DNA from 3 places in the Halalkalibacter sp. AB-rgal2 genome. Region 1 is predicted to be linked to each of the others. Evidence: riboswitches for the same ligand, from Rfam matches in the RefSeq annotation. Region 1 holds a riboswitch; each other region holds the start of a gene.
What was found. Region 1 has a riboswitch for cobalamin ahead of ACERJO_RS13330 (ribonucleoside-diphosphate reductase subunit alpha). Riboswitches for the same ligand answer to the same signal wherever they lie in the genome.

Region 1 (4,272 bases):
ATTGAAATAAGCACCTGTTTCCCATTCAGAGCCTTTGAATTTCGGATAAGCTCCTTTTTCCTTCGCTATTGAAAGGCTTGCCTTTATCGCAGCATAATTGATCTTCTCATAGACACGCTCAACCTCTTGTACTGCTTCCTCTGATTCCCACTTAATACCATTACGTGCTAAATGATGATGCCAGCCATACGTCCCGCCACCAATCGCACGATACGTTTGGTTTGTTAGTTCAGCTTGCTTCACATCAAGCTTATTAATATCAATAACATTATCTAGCATCCGAATTTGGATTGCAATAACACGATCTAAGACGTCATCCTTCAATACATTCGCAATTGATAATGAGCTTAAGTTACAAACAACATAGTCCCCAGGCTTTTTCGTAATACGAATTGTTCCATCCTCAAGCGCTTCTTCTGTGATAACTGTTGAACTCATATTTTGCATAATTTCTGTACATAAATTAGAGCCGTATATCATACCATTATGAGAGTTCGGATTTAAGCGATTCGCTGTATCACGATAGAACATGTACGGTGTTCCTGTTTCAAGCTGCGAAATCATAACTCGTTTCATGATTTCGATGGCTGGAACCTCCTCCTTCGATAGTAACGGATGATTGACACATTGCTCATATCGTTCACGGAAGGACCCGGCACCCTTTTCTTCATCATAATGATCTTCTAACGAGAAGCCCATCACTTCTCTCACTTCATGAGGATCAAACAGATACCAGTTATCACGATTGTCTACCGCCTCCATGAATACATCAGGTACGGAGACTGCCGTAAATAAATCATGTGTTCGTTGGCGCTCATCTCCATTGTTTAGCTTCGCGTCTAAGAATGAAAAGATATCCTTATGCCAAACATCTAAATAAACGGCAATCGCTCCTTGACGTTGACCGAGCTGATCCACACTAACCGCAACGTTATTTAATTGCTTCATCCATGGAATAACACCTGATGAAACCCCTTTGAAGCCGCGGATGCTTGAGCCCTTAGCACGAATCTTGCCAAGATATACACCAAGCCCTCCACCGTTTTTACTAACTGTTGCTGCATCGGTACAGCTGTCAAAGATCGAACGCAAGTCATCCTCAACCGTATCAATGAAACAACTCGAAAGCTGACCACCTTTTTTCCCTGCATTCGCAAGGGTAGGTGTTGCAACTGTCATGTATAGATGAGATAGTGCCCAATAACTCTCCTTAACGAGTTCGACACGCTTTTTTACTGGCTCATTGACCATGAGCATCATCGAAATGACCATCCATCTCTCTTGCGGAAGCTCTAATAACGTTCCATCAAAGTCACGAGCTAAATAACGGTCTGCTAAAGTCTTTATGCCAACATACGTAAAGCGCTCGTCTTCTTTCCCTTGAAACGCAGCTTCTAGCTCATGAAGCTCGTCTGTTGTATACGCATTTAATCGTTCATCATAAATCCCTTTTTCAACTAGTTCCTCTATTAATGCTGAAAACTGTGAATACTCATCATCAATTTGGCGTCTTGTTTGTACTTGCTCATATAAACCATTTAAATAACATCTAGCTGCAACATATGTCCAGTCAGGCTGATCCATATCTAGTTCAGTTAGCGCGCTTAATGCACGATTATCCCACGTATCGGTTTCCTTCCACTTGTTAATCCACTGCTCAACATTCAACTGAGGAAATCGAGCTACTAAAGCTTCCTGAAATGATTTCTTTTCAAGAGTTTGATTCATTTCGATACACTCTCCCTTAAACGACACAATTATTTAAATGTGAAAACAACTATTAAAGGTGCAAAAAGCGCCCTTCTCACGTGTGGGAAAGGGCGCGAAACGGCATATGTATTCAAACCATACATTATGTAGAATAGGCCGTCTCACTTCTTACACCCCGAAGATAGCTGACTTTGGAATACGGCAGGTCTCCTGACTCGTGCTTCGTTCTACTCTGAACCTTCCCATGTAAACTAGCTCATTCTAGCAGCTTACACAGTGGATTTTTCATTTCGTCCACACTTACAGTTGCGGGGGCAGCTCTGGACTTTAACCAGATTCCCTATTAAGTAGTAAATACACCGTCATTCCACAAAAATCAATATATAGTTGCTTAATTCACTTTTTATTACGATATATAGTATATGGTACAGAATACCACTATTATTTGCAAGCATATTTTTTTGAACGTTTTCGTCAAATTTGCCCAACATGAGCCAGTACGCCTGTTTCGTTCTAAAAAAAATTTACACGTCATTCACTCCAACGTCAATATGAGAAAAGGAACGAACATCGAATAAACCTAAATCCGTTAATTTCAATTCCGGGATAACAGGTAACGCCAAAAAAGATAAAGTTAAAAATGGGTTCCATTTTTCATCAAACCCAATTTTCACTAAAGCCTCTTCTAATGCGCTCAATGATCGGTAAACGGTCGAATAAGATTCAAGTGACATTAATCCTGCCAGAGGTAACGATACATCGGCCAACACTTCCCCTTCTGACACAACAGCAATACCACCTTTTAAATCAGCAACATGTGAGATCGCCCTATATATACTATCGTCATCTGTTCCGCATACAACAATATTGTGTGAATCATGAGCGATTGATGCGGCAATTGCACCATTTTTGATCGGAAAGCCTTTTACAATACCAACTCCTACATGCCCTAATCGATGGTGCCTTTCTGCAACAACAAGCTTTAATTGGTTTTGTTTAACAGATGGAACAAATAGGCCATTTTCCACCGTGACTTCCTCAACCATTGCTTTTGTCACAATTGAACCAGGTGTAACAGTGATCACATTGGCCTTATTGGCTTCTTCAAGTTTTAACTGAAGCGATTCTTTCTTCAATTTCATATGAACACTTTCTAATAAATAGGCTGGAGGTGCTACATACTCTCGGATAGATTGAACAAGCTTCCCATTTTGTGCGACACATTCTCCTTTTACAAACACAGACTGTATCGTTAATTCTTGCAGGTCCTCAATGAATAAAAAGCTCGCTTCGTAGCCTGGTGCTATTGCTCCTTTTTCTGTTAGCTTGAAGCATTCTGCTGCATTGAGGCTGGCCATTTGGATCGCCTGAAGGGGCTCTACACCTAATCGAATGGCTTTACGAATAGAAGCGTCAATACTGCCTTCATCAATTAAATCATCTAAATGCTTGTCATCCGTTGCAAACACACATCTTCTCGCATTAGAGGGGGTTAATATCGGCAATAGTGCCTCAATATCTTTCGCAGCTGTTCCTTCTCTCATTAACACGTACATGCCACGCCGAATACGGTCCAATGCTTCTTCAGCTGTTACGGCTTCATGGTCATTCTCAATTCCAGCTACTCGATATGCATTAATCCCAACTGTATCTAAGCCCGCAGCATGACCATCAATCGGCTTATGACGTTTCTTCGCTGCACTGATCTTTGCAAGCATTTCCTTCTGAGCAGAGAAGACAGAGGGATAGTCCATCACCTCCGCCAATCCATACGCCTCCGTTTCTTGAAATAACGTCTCAACTTCTTCTGCGGTAAGACTCGAACCACTATTTTCAAAGGAGGTAGCAGGAACAGAAGAAGGGACCATCACCTTCACATCAAGTGGAAGCCCCTTTGCAGCGTCAATCATATAACGAACAGCTTCCATTCCACCAACGTTCGCAATTTCATGCGGATCGGCCATCACCGTTGTGACTCCTTTTGGAACAACAATGCGTGCGAATTCCTCAGGTGGAACCATAGCAGATTCGATATGTACATGTCCATCAATAAATGACGGCGAAATATACGCACCTTTTGCATCAATTACTTCATTCCCATCATATTCGCCGATACCAACAATAACGCCATCGGTAATCGCTACATCCGCCTCATATATCGTTAATGTAAAAACGTCAATTATCTTGCCATTCTTAATGACAGTATCTGCTTTCTCAGCCTTTGTTGCTGCTTTTAACCTTGCTTTTATTTTTACACACATTTCGTACACCTCTTTTTAACATCGCTCATATTCTTGAGGAATATCGTATCTTAAATAGCTGAGAAAAGAAAGTCTAAGAATACCTGTTCAGCAGTCTTTTATTAATTCCTCCGTGTTGAGTCGTTACAACATGGGTGAGCTTTTCTAAAAAGGTTATTCTATCAGAAAGCATGTAACGCGCGCATTCGAAGCATTCCTTTTACAACAGAATGTCACTTTGCATATATTACAAAAAACAAACGAGGGCACAGGAAAAGTTACAAACCGAACTTTTCCGTGCCCTTATCATCCACCTGTCGTT
Region 2 (4,272 bases), on a different contig from region 1:
CGTCACCTAGTTCTGCACCTTCATCTTGTTCGATTTCAACATCCTCTATTACTTGTTCTTGATCATGACGATCATCCTGATGCTCTTCTTTATTTCCTGTCCCACAACCTATTAAAATGCCAATAGCCATGAACATGAGCAACAAAATTTGGATCCAACGAATTCTCATCCTCACAACACGCTCCTCTACTATAAGCTGATCTACTCCATACCGAAATGAGACCCCCTATTATGACTTAAAGGGCACTGAAAAAGGGAAAGCAAACCTTTTCAGCGCCCTATGCATAAACAAAAGGGATTATTCTTCCTTCATCATTCCACGACGTTTCGTTATCACAAATGCTATCACACCTATTAGCAATAAAACTAAACCAACCAAAAGAAGATTAAATGTATTCGTTGCCGTATCTGGTAACCGCTCACCTTCATCTGTTGATTCCGATGTGTTATTAGAATCTATTACTTTTTCATTATTATTAGAAGGTAAAGGGGGCTCTGTTTCTACCTTTTCATAAGGATTAGTTGTTTCCTCTTCCTCAACAACAACATCTTCTAATCCATACTGAACTTCTCCATCAGCTAAAGGAAGATGATACAAAGATCCTTCCCCATTTACATATAGCTGATACGCAACAAGAGCACGATAGGCTTGGTCGGTTGAAAATGGATCACTATCAGAACCATAGCCATCCTTCCAATAGAATCCACCATCATCATTTTGGAAGCTCAATAAGTAATCAACAAGCCTCGTACTTTCACTATCACTTGGATCCTCTGGCTGGTTTGGTTCAACCCCAGCTGTCGCAAGCGCAATAATAACTTGAGAAGCAGTCGAGCTATTGTCAATTTGCGAAGCATTTGCTTGGATATAACGTAATGCTTCATTCACACTTTGTTCAACTTCTGTTTGAGATGTATGTGGCGCTAATGCGGTGATGGCCATCGCCGTTGTATCCAAATCAGCTGAGCTACTTCCATCCCAAGACCAGCCGCCACTTCCATTTTGAGCATCTAGCAAATATGAAATCATCCGTTCACGATCCCACGCTGCTCCATCTGGTGTTTCAAAGCCTGCACTATCTAACGCAATTAAACCATACACAACACCGTTTAAACCTTGACGCGTTAATTCACCATTATAAATGGCTTCAACGAGGTTGTATCCTTCAATATTTGTCGGGTTGCCACCTGCTGCTAAAATACCTAACGTCACACGCTCATAATCCGTTATAGCACGAAACTGTCCTTCATTCTCTCTTAACGTCTCTTTCACTTGATCTAAATAGCTACTCGGCACTTCTTTTCTTGCCTGTCTTAATGCTATTGCATTCCAATCACCGATTGTTCCAGCAAGAATATAATCAGTTGCTGAATCGATCGCACTTTGAATGACTTCTGGATCAACTCGTTCAGTCTCAGAACCTTCTTCTGTTACAGGATCCTCTTCTTCAGAACCGCTGTCAGCATCTCCGCCTTCATCTTCCGATTCATTCTCAATGAAGACAAAGGAAATCAGGTCTCCATTTGTCAACACGTAGTCACTAGCACCGACTTGCGAAGACTCATCATTAACGGCTAATGACCAATAATCAGGATACTCTGCCTTTAAACCATTAATTCCTGTAATAAAATTCCCAAAATCATATACGTCATACTCTAAATTGTCCTTACCGATGACTACCTTAATTAAATCAAAGGCTGTTGCCCCTTCAATAAATCCAAAACTGTCATCATAAGCTTGAACTTCTTCAATTCCTACAATTTCAAGTTCAGCACTATCACTTTCAGCTGTCCAGTCAACTAGTTTAAATGTTAGAATGTCGTCTTCATCGACTAAAAAGCTATCTGCCCCTGTTTGTGCTGAGATTCGATTGACATAAAATGCCCAGAAATAGTTTCCTTCTGCCTGCACATCATTAATTGTATGAATAAATTTCCCGTATTGGCCATCATCATATCCAACATTCTCCTCACCGACAGCACGCACGAGTAAGTCAAACGCCGTATCTCCCTCTTCAACCTCATACTCACTAACATCAACCGTAACAATCTGATTGCTCTCTTCTAATTGCTGATCCGATGCTTCCTCAGCAAATACCGCCGTATTGACACTTCCAAAGAACAGTGAAAACACAAGCAACACTGCCATCATCTGATGCATCCATTTTTTCATTTTTGTTCCTCCTCATTTTCTATCTATCCATCAAAAAAAGCCCCTCTAACTGAGAAGGAGCTAAAATGTTAAGAGATTAATAGCATCATATACTATACATTCTTAACACCCCTTCTATCCGCGTAGAACATGGTGCTGGCAAAACAGGCAGGTTTCCTGGCTCATGGTCATCACTTCCTACGTCTTCCCATCTTTTTATAAGACAGTGACAATAGTAGGTTGCTCGCATTTACAGTGGCGGGACCGCGTTGGTTTCTCATCAACTTCCCTATTAAGCTAGCATTTACTAAATGCCAGCACCTGTTTAATTAACTATGAACTTATCGAAGTAATTATACTCGAACTCACTCTAGTAATCAATATGAAAAAATGTGTAGAATGATTTTATAGAGGTTGTTCAAAAGGGCGCTTTTTTCCCTTTTTGATGACCTCGAGGCAGGCTTTTATAAAAACAAGCCTACCTTTTAAGGTAAGCTTGTTTCTCCCATTAAATACTTATCGCATTCACGTGCTGCTTCTCTTCCTTCATTAATCGCCCAAACGATCAAACTTTGGCCTCGGCGCATATCACCTGCCGCAAATAAACCGTCAATATTCGTTCGGTAAGTACCATATTCTGCCTTTACATTTGATCGCTTGTTTAATTGAACATTGGCTTCTGTCAGAAATTCAGTCTCCGGACCGCTAAATCCAATAGCAAGTAACACTAATTGGGCAGGCCAACGCTTTTCTGTCCCAGGTAATTCTTTCCTTATTTTCTTGCCTTCTGCATTCATAAATGTTTCCACTTCAACAGTCTCAACAAATGCAACTTGACCTTGATCATCGCCTATAAATCGCTTCGTCATGACGGCATAAGCGCGTGGATCTTCACCTAATACTGCAGCTGCTTCCTTATGTCCATATTCAACTCGATGAATGACGGGCCATTGCGGCCATGGATTATCGGGCTCGCGCTCGGTCCCTTTCTTTGGATATATATCAAACTGAGTTAGACTCCGGCACCCATGACGAACGGATGTCGCTAAACAATCTGTTCCTGTATCCCCACCGCCAATTACGATGACATCTTTATCCCTGGCCGAAATGTAGGCACCATCTTCATGACTAGAATCTAATAGACTCTTCGTATTCGTATGCAAGAAGTCCATCGCAAAATGAATCCCTTCTAATCCTCTTCCTTCCACTTCTATGTCACGATGCATCGCCGCTCCGCCACATAAAATGACCGCATCAAAGTCTGAATGTAGCTTTTTTAGTGGATAATCCTTCCCTATTTCCGTATTCGGTTGAAACATGATTCCTTCTGCTTGTAAGATGTTCACTCGTCGCTCAATTACTTGATAAGGAAGCTTCATTTCCGGAATTCCATACGTCAGTAATCCACCAATTCGGTCATGCCTTTCGTAGACCGTTACTAGATGCCCTGCCTTGTTTAATTGGGCAGCTGCAGCTAATCCCGCTGGACCCGATCCGACAATGGCGACCTTTTTACCAGTCCGATCAGTTGGTGGTGTAGGCTTAACCCAGCCTTCCTTAAAGCCACGTTCAACAATCGCTAATTCGACTGATCGAATCGCCACAGGCGGTTCATTGATCCCTAGTACACACGCCCCTTCACACGGTGCAGGACAGGCCATACCCGTAAATTCTGGGAAATTGTTACGTTCATGTTCACGCTCTAACGCTTCCTTCCACTGCCCTTGATAGACGAGATCATTCCACTCAGGAATGAGATGATGAACCGGACAACCTGTTGTCATACCATTTAACATCATCCCTGTATGACACGTAGGCACTCCACAGTCCATGCAACGTGCCCCCTGCTGCTGGAGCTCCTGCTCTTGATGACGCAGTGTATAATCATCCCAATCCTTCACTCGCTCTTTCGGATCACGTTCAGGTAATGGCTTTCTAGTATAATCAATAAATCCTGTTGGTTTACCCATTGTTCACGTCACCATCCTTCACAAGATCGACGGCCGCTTTACTTTCTTCAAAAGCCGCTAAAGCCGCTTTATATGAGTCATACCCTTTCTCTTTAAATCGATCAATCCTCTTCTTCATCACCATATAATCACGTGGAATCACACGAACAA
Region 3 (4,272 bases), on a different contig from region 1:
TTGTATATTCAAGAAATTGAATCATTTCTCGTCTCATTATCACCTCTAAGATTGGCTCGAAACGGTAATGTTTTCTCTAGCTTTTTTAGCTGCGTCAACCATTTTTTTTAGTGCAGCAATTGTTTCTTCTTCGGAGCGTGTTTTCAAGCCACAATCTGGGTTAACCCAGAAACTTTCAGCTGGAAGAACTTTTAGTGCACGTTCAATGATTGATGACATTTCGGATACGTTTGGAATACGAGGACTGTGAATATCATATACACCTAAACCAATTCCTTTTGTATAGGTTGTTTTTTCAAATGCTTCAATCATTTCACCATGACTTCTAGAGGTTTCAATGGAGATCACATCTGCGTCCATTGCATCAATCGCATCAATAATTTCATTAAATTCGCTATAGCACATATGTGTATGAATTTGCGTTAGGTCATCGATATCAGATGTACAACGTCTGAATGCTTCAATGCTCCATTGAAGATAGTCTTCTTGCTTCTCTTTCTTCAATGGTAAACCTTCGCGTAATGCAGGTTCATCAACCTGAATCATCGTAATATTTGCTTCTTCTAATGCTTGTACTTCTTTAAGAAGCGCTTCTGCAATTTGAAAGCTAATTTCTTTATTAGAAATATCGTTTCGAGCAAAGGACCAGTTTAAAATGGTGACAGGTCCAGTAAGCATTCCTTTAACTGGTTTCTCTGTTAATGATTGTGCATAAACAACTTCTTTCACTGTCATTGGCTTAGTAAATTCTACATTACCGAAAATGATAGGTGGTTTTACACAACGTGAGCCATATGACTGAACCCAACCATTTTTCGAGAAAGCAAACCCCGATAACTTTTCGCCGAAAAATTCGACCATGTCATTTCGTTCGAACTCACCGTGAACGAAAACATCAAGTTCAAGATCTTCTTGAATTTGGATCCATTTCTTCATATATTCATTGATCTGTTGCTCATAGTTTTCGTTAGATAATTCTCCTTTACGCCACTTTAAACGGGTTTGGCGTACTTCTGTTGTTTGTGGGAAACTCCCGATCGTCGTAGTAGGTAGTAAAGGTAATTTCCATTTTTTATGTTGAAGCTCGGCTCTTTTACTGAAATGAGTACCTCGATTCGTTTTCAGTTCGTTTAATTTTTTTTCGGTTCTCCATGCAGATTCACCTAAATCGTAAATGCCTTTTTGGTGTTCCTTTAATTTGTCCTCATATTGATAACGTTTTGATAGGATGTCTTTTAATAATATCATTTCTTCTAGTTTCTCATCACAATAGGCAAGTGCCCCTTTTACGAGAGGATCTAGTGCATCTTCATACTTTAACGTTACTGGAACGTGCAGTAAGCTTGATGAAGGCTGAATAAGCTGCCTGGAATATGGGACTACTTCATTAATTCTTTCAAGAAGCTTAGATACTTTGTTGAGGTCACTTTTCCAAATGTTTCGACCATCAATAATTCCGACACCAAGTACTTTATCTTGAGGGAAGCCGTACGTGATTAAGGAATTTAAATTATTTTCCTTTCCATAAACAAAATCAAGGCCTATCCCTTTCACTGGTAATGAAATGAGCTCTAAATATTGATCAACACTTTCAAAATACGTTTGTACGATTAAATCAATGTCAGTTGTATTAGCTAGTTGAGTGTAAACTTGTTTAATTAGATACCAGTCCTCCTCACTTAAATCCGTTACAAATGTAGGTTCATCGATTTGGACAATTTCTGCACCTGCTTCTTTCAACTCTGATAAAACCTGTGAGTAAAGTGGGATTAATTGCGACAAAAGGTTTGAGAATTCTGACTTTTTATATCCCTTTGATAAGCTTAAGAATGTAAAAGGTCCTAAAATAACCGGCTTTCCAATTACATTTAATTCTTCTTTCGCTTCTTTAAATGCTTTCAACGGTTTGTTTTCAACGAGTGTAGGCTTTGCGTCCTGTAGCTCAGGAACAATGTAGTGGTAGTTTGTATCAAACCATTTTGTCATTTCACACGCTTGAGCGTCTCCTCCGCGTGCCATTGCATAGTAAGTAGCTAAAGAAACAGCCCCTCCGGAATATTGAAAACGATTTGGAACGATACCAAACATAGTCGCTGTATCAAGCACATGATCATAATAAGTAAAATCATTAACAGGAATATAATCAATGCCTAATTCCATTTGCTTCTTAAGATGATTTAGACGAATTTCTTTCATTTGAGTATGTAACTCATCTTCAGTAATCGAACCTTTCCAAAACGACTCTAACGTTCTTTTCCATTCGCGTTGTTCACCAATTCGTGGATAACCTAAGTTGCTTGTTTTAATTGACATTCAAACATCTCCTCCAAAATGTGTATTCATAAAACAAAAAAGGATATTATTACCTATACTAGTGTAATAATATCCTTATGACGGCATGCGTAAATAAGCTATTATAACACCTCCCTATCTCCCGTAGGTAAAAACAGTGTTGTTGAAATTGGCAGGTCTCCTGGCTCTAGAATCAACGTCACAATCACCTTCCCAGCTATATAAGCCAGTGGTTTAAGAAATTGTAACTCATCTACTACAGTGGCGGGACCGCTCCGGAATTTCACCGGATTCCCTTTTAAACTTTGAAAGTCATTGTATTCAAAGTACCGATTTCCAACATATGAAATTGTTTTATACTTTATCGTGAAGGAGGAGAAATGTCAAGAGAATTTTTATTAGGTAGAATGTAAAATAATCATGTATACTAGTGAAAACGATTAGAAAGAGGGATTGTATTGAAGTTGTATACACGAACTGGAGATGAAGGTAAAACAAGTGTTATTGGTGGGCGTGTAATGAAGAGTCATATTCGTGTTGAAGCATATGGGACAATAGATGAATTGAATGCTTTTGTTGGTCAAGCAGTAACACAATTAGAAGATGATCTATTTCGAGATATTAAGGGTGAGCTAGAGAGAATCCAACATGAACTATTTGACTGTGGTGGAGATTTAGCTGCTATTAAGAAATCAGATAAAATCCGATATAAAACAAATCAAGCAATGATTGATTATTTAGAGAAAAGGATGGATGTTTACATAGATGAAGCACCATCAATTGAAAAATTTATTTTACCAGGGGGGGCAGAAGCTGCAGCAACGTTGCATATATGTAGGACGATTGCAAGAAGAGCTGAACGCCAAGTTGTTCAATTACTAGAAACAAACGAAGATTACAATCCGTATGTTCTTAAATATTTAAATCGTTTATCAGATTATTTATTCGCTATTGCAAGAGTTGCAAATGCAAGATTAAAAATAAAGGACATCGAATATATTCGCAGTGCGGCTGTTTTTAAAAATGGGGTAAGAAAAGAAGAGAAGTAGGAATGAAAGAGAAGTTTCAAAGGGATTGCTACCTTTTGAAATTTCTCTTTCTTTTTTACGCATAATACAATTAGGGTTTTTTCATACTAACTTTAGAGCACAGTGATATGTAGGTGGTGAGACATAGTGATTAGTAGATGGATTATGAATAGAAAAAGTCAGAATAAAGAGCAGCCTTTAGCGAATATGATTAACCTATTTAAAAAGTCAGAGGATTTTGTTGAGAGCGAATACATACTTAATGGGAAATTGTTTTACATAGCTTATTACGAACCACTTATTGACAACAAAGAATTAAACGAAAATGTGCTGAAAGTATTAAAGGAAAATCATACGTATATAACATTAGAGGAAATGAAAGATGCTGTTGCTAATGCGAATTCACTCTGGATCAACCAAAGTGATGAACTGAGAGAAAAGGTTATGCATGGTTTTGTCATTATTTATGATCAACCTTTGCCTAAAAGGTGTCTAGCTATACAAGCAACTCAAGAAAATAATCGCTCAGTTGCGCCACCAGAAACTGAATTTAGTGTCTCAGGACCTCAAGAGGCGTTCATAGAATCACTTGATACAAATATTTATTTAATTCGAAAACGATTACCTCTCCCACAATTACAAATAAAAGAATTATCTATCGGAAAATTAACACAAACTCGTGTTGTGGTTATGTATATAGATGGTATTGCTGATCCTGATAATATTGAAACTGTCATACAAAGACTTCATTCAATTGAGATTGATCAGGTAATTGATGCGAATGCACTTTCACAAATGATTACTGACCAAACGATGTCTATTTTCCCACAGTTAATTCATACAGAGAGACCTGAAAGAGTTGCCGCTGTCTTAGCAGAAGGAAAAATTGCCTTTATGGCAAACGGATCTCCAGATGCCATTATTGGACCAGCGACTCTAATTGAATTTTTTT

Region 2: another riboswitch for cobalamin. It lies ahead of ACERJO_RS06285 (DUF4430 domain-containing protein); the one in region 1 lies ahead of ACERJO_RS13330 (ribonucleoside-diphosphate reductase subunit alpha).
Region 3: another riboswitch for cobalamin. It lies ahead of metE (5-methyltetrahydropteroyltriglutamate--homocysteine S-methyltransferase); the one in region 1 lies ahead of ACERJO_RS13330 (ribonucleoside-diphosphate reductase subunit alpha).

The regions. Positions count from the first base shown of each region.
Region 1 is NZ_JBGUAV010000016.1:66,425-70,696, forward strand. Features, by position in the region: gene ACERJO_RS13330 (ribonucleoside-diphosphate reductase subunit alpha) at 1-1,728, opposite strand, end outside; cobalamin riboswitch at 1,894-2,089, opposite strand; gene ade (adenine deaminase) at 2,235-3,971, opposite strand.
Region 2 is NZ_JBGUAV010000005.1:130,392-134,663, reverse strand. Features, by position in the region: gene ACERJO_RS06290 (DUF4430 domain-containing protein) at 1-169, opposite strand, end outside; gene ACERJO_RS06285 (DUF4430 domain-containing protein) at 299-2,173, opposite strand; cobalamin riboswitch at 2,303-2,492, opposite strand; gene ACERJO_RS06280 (glutamate synthase subunit beta) at 2,638-4,122, opposite strand; gene gltB (glutamate synthase large subunit) at 4,115-4,272, opposite strand, start outside.
Region 3 is NZ_JBGUAV010000002.1:152,163-156,434, reverse strand. Features, by position in the region: gene ACERJO_RS02305 (hypothetical protein) at 1-37, opposite strand, end outside; gene metE (5-methyltetrahydropteroyltriglutamate--homocysteine S-methyltransferase) at 46-2,313, opposite strand; cobalamin riboswitch at 2,447-2,641, opposite strand; gene ACERJO_RS02295 (cob(I)yrinic acid a,c-diamide adenosyltransferase) at 2,751-3,341, shown strand; gene ACERJO_RS02290 (spore germination protein) at 3,468-4,272, shown strand, end outside.